Regions from separate parts of the Rahnella sp. BIGb0603 genome, predicted to be linked through region 1. Evidence: predicted binding sites of a transcription regulator. Region 1 holds the regulator's gene; the other holds the start of a gene.
What was found. Region 1 encodes LexA, which represses DNA repair genes until DNA is damaged. Its sites were predicted from a motif close to TNCTGTATGTACATACAGNA; they were not measured.
Positions count from the first base shown of each region.

Region 2: M2403_RS16915 (DNA translocase FtsK 4TM domain-containing protein) is a predicted target of LexA. The motif match lies at 3,382-3,401, and genes of this name have one in related genera.

Region 1 is NZ_JANUEX010000007.1:32,501-37,575, reverse strand. Features, by position in the region: gene M2403_RS18285 (DUF5107 domain-containing protein) at 1-699, opposite strand, end outside; gene M2403_RS18280 (ROK family transcriptional regulator) at 809-2,005, shown strand; gene zur (zinc uptake transcriptional repressor Zur) at 2,105-2,614, shown strand; gene M2403_RS18270 (CsbD family protein) at 2,809-3,018, opposite strand; gene lexA (transcriptional repressor LexA) at 3,408-4,016, opposite strand; gene M2403_RS18260 (diacylglycerol kinase) at 4,136-4,504, opposite strand; gene plsB (glycerol-3-phosphate 1-O-acyltransferase PlsB) at 4,632-5,075, shown strand, end outside.
Region 2 is NZ_JANUEX010000006.1:38,597-43,671, reverse strand. Features, by position in the region: gene M2403_RS16915 (DNA translocase FtsK 4TM domain-containing protein) at 1-3,314, opposite strand, end outside; gene lrp (leucine-responsive transcriptional regulator Lrp) at 3,437-3,931, opposite strand; gene M2403_RS16905 (hypothetical protein) at 4,217-4,381, opposite strand; gene trxB (thioredoxin-disulfide reductase) at 4,652-5,075, shown strand, end outside.

The DNA of each region.
Region 1 (5,075 bases):
TTTATAGTAAGTGCCGGTGGCTATCGGGAATGACGAGACGTCGCGTTTGCCGTGATCGAAAACCGCGGTGACGTCCGGCGGGAATACGCTCTGATGACCGTCGCCGCCGGTGACCGCGGGGTTCGCCCACCACAGGAAGTGGCGCGGCGTCGGGTTGCCGTTATAAATTTTCGCGCTGATTTCCAGCAACGCTTTGTCCGGATACACCGTGAAACCGGTCATCACCTGCAAACCGCGCATCGGCTCAACTTCACCCATCCAGACCGTTTTCGCGCCGTTTTCCTGCTCTGCAATCGTGAAGTCTATAGGCATAAAAGTGGTCGGGCGGTGATGTTGCGGCCAGTTAAATTCAATGCCGCCGGAAATCCACGGCCCGAGCAAGCCGACCAGTGCCGGTTTCACGACTTCGTTGTAATAGACAAAATCACGCTGTTTTACTTTGTCCCAGGCGCGATGTACACGCCCGCCAAGCTCGGGTAACAGCATGATTTTGATATAATCATTTTCCAGATACAGCGCCTGATAGGTTTTCATGACTTTCTCACCGGTCAGCGTATCGGTCACGCCGTACGGATAGACCGCGCCGGACGAGCCCTGATACACCCGGTGCGCCAGAAACATCGGGTGCGTGTCCTGTTTCCCTGTTAACCAGGTCGGTAAATCCACCGCTTCCTGCCAGACTTTTACTGTTCCGCTCATGATTTGTCCTCAATACGTCATACCGAAATATCAATTTCGAGAGTCTACGCAACGTACAAAAGACGCGGATCCGCTACGGTCACGCAATTCAGTAAACGGGGTTTAGTAAATGCCGCTGGAAGGATTGAACAATCTGCGGGTACGTCAGTTTAATAAGCAGGTGCTGATGACGTTGCTTTACCGGGAGAAAAATACCAGTAAATCAACGCTGTCGCGGCTTTCACATCTGTCGATCCCGGCGATCAGCAAGATCCTTGATGATCTGCAAAACGATGGACTGATCACCCATAATCCGGTGAATTTGCATTCCCGCGGGCTTGGCGGCGGAAGTTATCAGGTCGCCACGGATGACAGCACGATCTTGTGCATGAACATCACGCCTTATCGCATCGAGAGCATTCTGGTGAACCGGCTGATTTTGCCGCTGAGCGGCTACCAGCTGACGGATATTGCGGTCAAAACGCCGGAAGCGATGCTGGCGCAGATCGAAGCCTGTTTTCATCAGTATCGGAAGAAATTCCCCGGCCTCAAAATCCGGCTGGCGCTGGCGATCCACGGGCAGGTGAATCCGACTACCGGCGTGTCTCAGCGCATGCCGCAGGCACCGTGGACCGGCGAAATCGAGATTAAATATTTGCTCGAAGAGAAGCTGCAAACCGAAATTCTGATGGATAACGACTGCATCATGCTGGCGCTGGCCGAGAAGTGGCAGCACGCGAACGACCAGCATGATTTTTGCGTGATCAACGTCGATTACGGCATCGGATCTTCTTTCGTGATCAATCAGCAGATTTATCGCGGCAGCCTTTTTGGCAGCGGGCAACTCGGGCACACGATTGTCGATCCGCAGGGCAGCCGCTGCGCCTGTGGTCGCTACGGTTGCCTGGAAACGCTGGCTTCGCTGTCGGCGCTGAAGAAAAAAGCCCGGCAGCTTATCGTGACAGAGAATCCTTTGCAGCCACCACGCACACCGGGCACGCAGGAGCTGATTGACTGGTTTCATCAGGGCGACGCGGCACTTTGCGCGCAGGTGATGGAGGGGGCGCGGGCGCTGGGGCTGAGCCTGTATAATTTCCTCAATATTTTGAACATTAACCGTATTTATCTGTACGGTCGCAGTTGCGGATTCGGCGACGTCTGGCTGAACGCCGTCCGCGCACAGAGCGGGCTGAACCCGTTTGACAGAACCGATCATGTCAAAACGCAGGCGACACACATTGCGCCCGGCACGCTAAGCCGCGAGCAGCAAATTATGGGTATTGGTTACCTGTATGTGGAAAAAGCGCTGGAAGGTATGGCGGGCTGAGCGGCGCATAATTCGTCGATCTGGCTGAAGCATGATAAAATTAAGAATGGCTGCATGATGTGGCCTATTTATCCCAATCTGCGCTCAGAGAATGTTGCTATGACCCTGAATAATCCGGAAAAATTACTTTCACAAGCTGAAGAACTTTGCCAGCAGCGCAATGTTCGTCTTACACCGCAGCGGCTGGAAGTTTTGCGACTGATGGCGCAACAACCCGGTGCGATCAGCGCCTATGACTTGCTGGATCTGCTGCGCGTCAGCGAACCACAGGCCAAACCGCCAACGGTTTACCGGGCGCTGGATTTTCTGCTGGAACAAGGGTTTATTCATCGGGTTGAATCGGCTAACAGCTATGTGCTTTGCCATCATTTCGAAGAGCCGAGCCACACTTCCGCGCTGTTTATCTGTGACCGCTGCGGGCTGGTCACGGAAAAAACCACAGACGGCATTGAAGAACGTCTGGCGAAACTGGCGCTTGAATCTGGTTTTGAGTTGCGTCATTCGGTCGTTGAAGCGCATGGCTTATGTGCCGAATGCAAAGTTGTTGAAACCTGCGACAGCCACGATCATTGCGAACACGACCACAGCATTGTGGTAAAAAAACGCTGAGAAATCAGGTATTTTTTATGTGATTTAAAAGGCGTAAAGCGGAAGGGTTTTAACGCAGCTGAACGGATAATTTAAGGTGTAGAAGGAAGATGTAGAAGGTTGGGTACATCCTTGTACCCGTATCCTGAAAGTGTTCCGGGTAGGAGCAGCAATAACTCAGGATACGTCACTGATACGCGAGGGGGAGTCGCGTGTTACCAGTGATATTTGTTTTTCGATTCCCAATCCTTGAGCTCTTTCTCGGCCTGATCCTTCTGATAGCCATATCGCTCCTGAATCTTACCTACCAGCTGATCACGTTTACCTTCAACGACTGTCAGGTCGTCATCAGTCAGCTTACCCCACTGTTCTTTCACTTTCCCTTTGAACTGCTTCCAGTTACCGTCGGCTTGGTCCTTATTCATGATAAATATCTCCTGTTACCTTGGGTTGTGGAGCTGCACGTTTGCTGGCAGCCCGTCCTTAACACTTCAAAGCTTAGTAGAGAATGCGGATTCGTCTTCCCAAAACAGGGATAAAAACCACTATTAGGATTAATCCAAAGCAGGATATAACGTGGAATTGGAATCTGTCTGACTGAAAAAGGTCGGTAATTCAGAGCACAGAGAGTGCAAATCCGGCATTTGCTCTAAACAGGCAACGCAGCGGATAACACGTGAGAAAAAGGATTTTATCGGGAAAGTTTATTAGCAGCTTCAAACAATATCGCCCCAAAACGGGGCGATGAGATACTGATATTTACAGGCGCGTCAGAGGCGGCCAATGCACCTGCAACGTAGAACTTAAGCGCAGATTAGATCCAGTCGCCGTTGCGGATAACGCCAACCGCCAGACCTTCAATGCTGAAATTCTGTTCACGCAAATCGACCACAATCGGCTGGAATTCGCTGTTTTCAGGCAACAGCTGAACAACACTGCCCTGTTTCTTCAGGCGTTTGACCGTGACTTCATCATCAATACGCGCAACGACAACCTGCCCGTTACGGACGTCCTGCGTTTTGTGTACTGCCAGCAGGTCACCATCCAGAATACCGATATCACGCATCGACATCCCGCTGACGCGCAGCAGGAAATCCGCACTCGGTTTAAACATGGCCGGATCGACCTGGTAATGTCCTTCGATGTGCTGCTGAGCCAGCAGCGGTTCACCGGCGGCAACGCGGCCAATCAGCGGTAAACCTTCTTCTTCTTCCATCAGCAGACGAATACCGCGCGAAGCACCGGAAACGATCTCGATAACGCCTTTACGCGCCAGCGCTTTCAGGTGTTCTTCCGCCGCGTTCGGGGAACGGAACCCCAGACGGGATGCAATCTCTGCGCGGGTCGGTGGCATACCGGTGGTGGAGATATGATCGCGAATAAGGTCGTAGACCTCTTGTTGTCTGGTCGTTAAAGCTTTCATTCCGCCCCCTGGTTGTTTATACAGTCTTGCTGTGAGTATATACAGCTAAACGGGCAATGAAAACCTAAGATTGAATAAAAACAGGGCATAACGATAATTCCTGGAATACAGGTTCCAGATCAGAACCATCGCGGCCAAAAGATGCTGACCCAGACAAAAATCGCCAATATGATGGTCAGAAGTACGGCGGCGGAGCCAATATCTTTCGCACGTCCAGACAGGACGTGAAACTCAGGCCCGATGCGGTCAATCGCGGATTCGATGGCGCTGTTAAGCAGTTCAGTCACACACACCAGCACGACGGAGCCAATCAGCAGGATACGTTCTATACTGCTGACATCCAGCCAGAAAGATAACAAAATTAGCGGGATAGCGACGCTGGCTTCCTGGCGAAAAGCCGCTTCATTTTGCCATGCGGCTTTCAATCCTTTCCAGGAATATCCGGCTGCTTTATAAATTCGGGTAAATCCGGTGACTTGGTTCGCCATTTCGGGTACTGATCCTTAGAGTGTTTGCAGCATTTTAGCTGTTATATGGTATCGCATCACCACAGATCTCATCTGAGCTTTCTGGTATCCTTGCGGCGAAATTGCTAACAAGAGGCTTCACGTTTTTATGTCAGGTTGGCGTAGACTTTATTACACATTATTGAATTTACCACTCTCATTGCTGGTAAAGAGCAAGGTCATACCTTCAGATCCGGTTACCGAGTTGCATTTAGACCCGACGCGCCCGATTTTGTACGTATTGCCTTATAACTCCAAAGCAGACTTGCTGACGTTGCGTGCGCAATGTCTGGCCGAGAATCTGCCCGACCCTCTTATTCCGCTGGAAATCGACGGAACCCTGCTGCCAAGCCATGTTTTCATTGCTGAAGGCCCGCGCGTATTCTCTTATTACACGCCGAAGCAGGAATCCGTAAAGCTGTTCCACGACTATCTGGATTTGCATCGCAACAATCCGGATTTAGACATTCAGATGCTGCCAGTTTCCGTGATGTTTGGTCGTGCGCCGGGCCGGGAAGGTCAGGATGATACGCCGCATCTGCGCGTGCTGAAT
Region 2 (5,075 bases), on a different contig from region 1:
TGATCAAACAGGGCATCGAGTTCTTCATCACCGTCCAGACCCAGACCGCCGCCTTCGCCATCGTCGCCACCGGAAACGATGCTTTCGATGTACTTAGGACGACCGCGGGCTTTCCAGTCCTGAACCACCGCATGCACTTCCTGATCACGAACAAATGCGCCGTGAACACGAACCGGAATCGACGAGTTTGGCGCCATATATAGCATGTCACCCATACCCAGTAGCGATTCTGCGCCGCCCTGATCGAGGATGGTGCGGGAATCGATTTTACTCGACACTGTAAAGGCAATACGGGTCGGGATGTTCGCCTTGATCAGACCGGTAATGACATCGACGGAAGGACGCTGTGTTGCCAAAACCAGGTGGATACCGGCCGCACGGGCTTTCTGTGCCAGACGTGCAATCAGCTCTTCCACTTTTTTACCGACGGTCATCATCAGGTCAGCAAATTCGTCGACCATCACCACAATAAACGGTTCTTTTTGCAGATATGGCGGTTCTGCAGCCATACCGTCGCCAGGCTTCCAGATTGGATCGGGAATCGGTCTGCCCATCGCTTCCGCCTCAAGAATGCGTTCGTTGTAACCCGCCAGATTTCGCACACCCAGCGCGGACATCAGTTTATAGCGACGCTCCATTTCACCGACACACCAGCGCAGCGCATTCGCTGCATCTTTCATGTCGGTAACCACTTCGGTCAGCAGATGCGGGATCCCTTCATACACGGACAACTCGAGCATTTTCGGGTCAATCATGATGAAGCGCACATCTTCTGGTTTGGATTTATACAACATGCTGAGGATCATGGCGTTCACACCCACAGACTTACCGGAACCGGTTGTACCGGCCACCAGCAAGTGCGGCATTTTCGCCAGATCGGCAATAACGGGCTCGCCTGAAATGTCTTTACCCAACACGATCGTCAGCGGAGAGGTACTTTCTTTGAATTTCGCGCAGTCCAGCACTTCACGCAGATACACTGTCTGGCGCTTTTTATTCGGCAACTCCAGACCAACGTACGGCTTGCCGGGGATCACTTCCACGACGCGCACGGCGACGGCGGATAATGAACGGGCAAGGTCACGCGACAGGTTAGAAATTCGTGCGGCTTTCACGCCCGGCGCAAGATCCAGCTCAAAACGTGTGATGACCGGACCTGGCAATTTTCCGACGACATCCGCTTTAATGCGGTAATCGTTCAGGCGCGCTTCAATCAGATTGCCCATCTGCTCGAGGGCGAACTCGTCAACAGGTTCTGCTTCCGCCGGTGGCGAGGTCAGCAAATCCAGGGACGGCAGCGGCGTTGTCGGCTTGACCAGCGGCTGCTCATTACGCATCAGGAACGGGTGGATCAGGCTGTCCATATCAGGCTGTGCAGACGGCGATGACTGACGTGGCGCTTCATATTCCTGCGCATGCTGCACAGGCTCTGAAGCGGCCTGACGCTGATAAGGCGGCTGTTGTGCAAACGCAGCAAGTTGCGGCTCTTCTTCTGCCTGAGCTGGCAACGTGAATAACGGTTCTGACGGCGTATCATCAACCAGATCGGCCATTGGCGAGAAGCTAAACGCATCGTGCTGGCTCAGTTTCATCGCAGCGGCAGCGAAATCATCCGCAACGGTATTTGTCGCCTCTGGCGGCAGACTCTGCGAGTGATGATGCTGAACAAGACCACTTTGCGGTTCGACGTCCTGCTGATAACGGGCGTTTTCCCGCGCTGCAAACGCGTTACGTAATTCCGCTTCCTGCAACGCTGCTTCTTCATCAGGCTCATCTTCGGTGACAGATTCACCGTAGCGTTCCTGTTGCTGAGCCGCAAAAGCTTCCTGCAACGCCGCTTCCTGTCGGGCTTCCTCATCAGCCTGCGCCAGAGGATCGTTATGCCAGTCAGCGTGTTCTGCCTCTTTTTGCGCGGCAGCTTGTGCATTTTCCTGCTGTTCGGCGATGCGCTGCGACGGCAATTTAATCCCGTAGGAAGCCAGTTCACGACGCGTTGGAATACGCACCGGATTTGGACGCGGCAATTCCGGCCCGAAGCCTTTCTTCACCTGAGGATTTTCATCACTCACGGCGCTGAACGCTGGCATAAACGTATTGCCGGCAGACGTTGCCGCCGACTGCCCTGCCTGCGCAAGGCCGGTTGCCAGTGCTGCGGTGGCCGCGACGCTCGCAATTTGCGCCGCATCAGGTGCCGCAGAGCTGAAATCGAACGGAGAACGTGAATGCTCAACCGCCGTCTGCCAGTTACCCATACTCGGACCATCGTCATCGCTGCGCTGAACCGGTGCCGGAGAAGGTGATTGTTGTACCGGCTGCGGATGACGTGGCACAGGTGTCTCTTCCGGAATTTCGAAGTTATATAACGGCGGAGCCGCAGGCTGCGGTGCTTGCGGAGACGGAGCTATTTCTGCCACCGGCGGTTCAGCCGCATACGGATTCACTGTTTCTGCCGCCATAGCCGGAGCTGGTTCGGCCGCAATAACCGGCGTAACCGGAGGCGTTTGTACTGCCGGATTAGTCACGGAAGGCGCAGAGAAAAGAACGTCGTCTTCGTCAGCTTCTGAAGCCGCGACAGCCTCTGGCACAGCCGCCGCAGTAGCAGCAACCGCGGCAGGAGCCACTTTCGCTACCTGTTTTTCGTCATCGTCTTCCAGTAACGGATCGTCCTGCTCGTCGTATTCGTAATCTTCATCCCGGCGCGAACGGTTGGTCACGATATTAGTGACACCAAGCACTGCACCGCCGATTTTTTCAGCGATCGTCAGCCATGACCAGCCGGTGAACAGCGTAAGCCCGGCCGCCCAGACGCACAGCAGAACCAGCGTTGCCCCGACGTTGTTGAAGTACGGCGTCATCGCTGTGCTCAGCAAACTGCCGATCACACCGCCCGACGCGAAGTAGTAAAGGTCATCGACGTTGACGGATGCCAGACCGCAGGACGTGACAATAAGCGCCAGCGTCCCGATAAGGCGCAGCGACAGAGCAAAATAATCGACAAAATCCTGATTATCCCGCTGACGGAAAGCCGCCCAGCACAGACACAGGATAATAGGGGGAATAGCGTAACCAAATACGCCAAAAATGAAGAACAGCGTGTCGGCCATCCAGGCACCCACACCACCGCCCCAGTTATGAATAGGCCCATGCCATGCGGTCTGAGACCAGCTTGGATCAGAGGGGTTAAAACTCACCAATGCCGCCATTAAATAAGCAGCAAAAATCGCTACCACCACCAGCAAAGCCTCCAGGAGACGGCGACCATTGCTCAGCTTTTTAAGGGTAACTTCTTTATCTTCTGTATATTCCTGGCTCAAGAAAGGCTCTCCAGGTTCCTGTGAACTGAGAAAAAGCAACAGCGCCGAGAGTAGACCCCGGCGCCATAGCTGTATAGATACACAGGAGTGTAGCTAAAAATGCAAGGTTTTGCACCTGACAATTACCGTGTCTTAATGACCAGGCGATTCGTCTGTTTCACTTCTTCCATTACCACATAGGTACGGGTGTCGTTAACGCCCGGCAGACGAAGCAAAGTCTCACCTAACAACTTACGGTAAGCCGACATATCAGGTACGCGGGTTTTCAACAGATAGTCGAAATCCCCAGAAACCAAATGACACTCCTGAATATCTTCGAGTTTTTGTACTGCCGCATTGAACTGCTCAAACACATCTGGCGCGCCGCGGTTGAGAGTGATCTCAACAAATACCAGCAACGAAGCATCCAGATAATGCGGGTTGAGCAATGCGGTATAGCCATTGATGAAGCCCTGACGTTCCAGACGACGAACGCGCTCCAGACATGGAGTCGGAGATAATCCCACACGTTTGGAAAGCTCGACGTTTGAAATCCGGCCATCCTTTTGCAATTCGTTGAGGATGTTACGGTCAATACGGTCGAGATCTTTTCCCGGACGTTTTTTGTTGTCTACCATTATTATTGTCTCTCTGCTGTCCTTCCCTGCACCTGCCATACCCCAGCCAACTTCAATGTCTAAGGGTTGTCCCAAGCGAAGACCCGATTATTAAGGTTTACGCATCCAAAAGTCGTGTTGATCCCCTGTCAAAAGGAACACGGCCGTATAAGCGGATACTCAAAAGAAATAACCGTGCGAAATTAATAGGTTGTAAACAGCCAACCTGATTCACTAAACCCTGCTGTAACTAAAAAGTCAAAAAGCAAGACCAGAACGGGTCTGGTAGCAGCCAATTGCATAAATTCAAGTCACAGACAGGCAGTTAATTTCTTCTTCCCCTGATGTTTTCGCAAATGCACAGCGGATTGTCAAAGTAAAAGAAGCAAAATCAGAAGAACGTGCCAGATTGAAAAGCCAGCGCGCCTTTTTAGCTATCTTTAATCTTTGAACAATAACAATTCCGTTCACGCCTTATTTCAGTCAAATCCACACAAACTGCCGTGATTTGTCATCAAAAGTCCGCGTACGGGCAAACAACCTGCCAGCGCATTCATGTCTTTACGCTGTTTTTTTACTCTAACCATCAAACAGTTACCTGCAGCGAAATCCTTTCTACGCGGGTTCGGCAGTAAAAACTATCAGACAAATCGTTAACAACATCTGAGTTTGCTTTTTTTAACGCGCTATTTTCCCTACAATCGGTCTATCGCTAGTCGCCATCGCGGAGATGAATTACGCATGAGTACGGTTAAACACAGTAAGTTATTGATTCTGGGCTCTGGCCCGGCGGGTTATACCGCGGCAGTTTATGCTGCACGCGCTAACCTCAACCCGGTTTTAATCACCGGTGTCGAAAAAGGCGGTCAGCTGACCACCACCACGGAAGTGGAAAACTGGCCGGGCGATCCGGAAGGTCTGACCGGTCCGGGCTTAATGGAACGCATGCACGAGCACGCGACCAAATTTAATACCGAAATCATTTTCGACCATATCAACAAAGTTGATTTGCAGAACCGTCCTTTCCGCCTGACCGGTGACAGCGGCGAATATACCTGTGACGCGCTGATTATCGCCACCGGTGCTTCGGCACGTTATATCGGTCTGCCTTCAGAAGAAGCATTTAAAGGCCGCGGTGTGTCTGCCTGTGCAACCTGTGACGGTT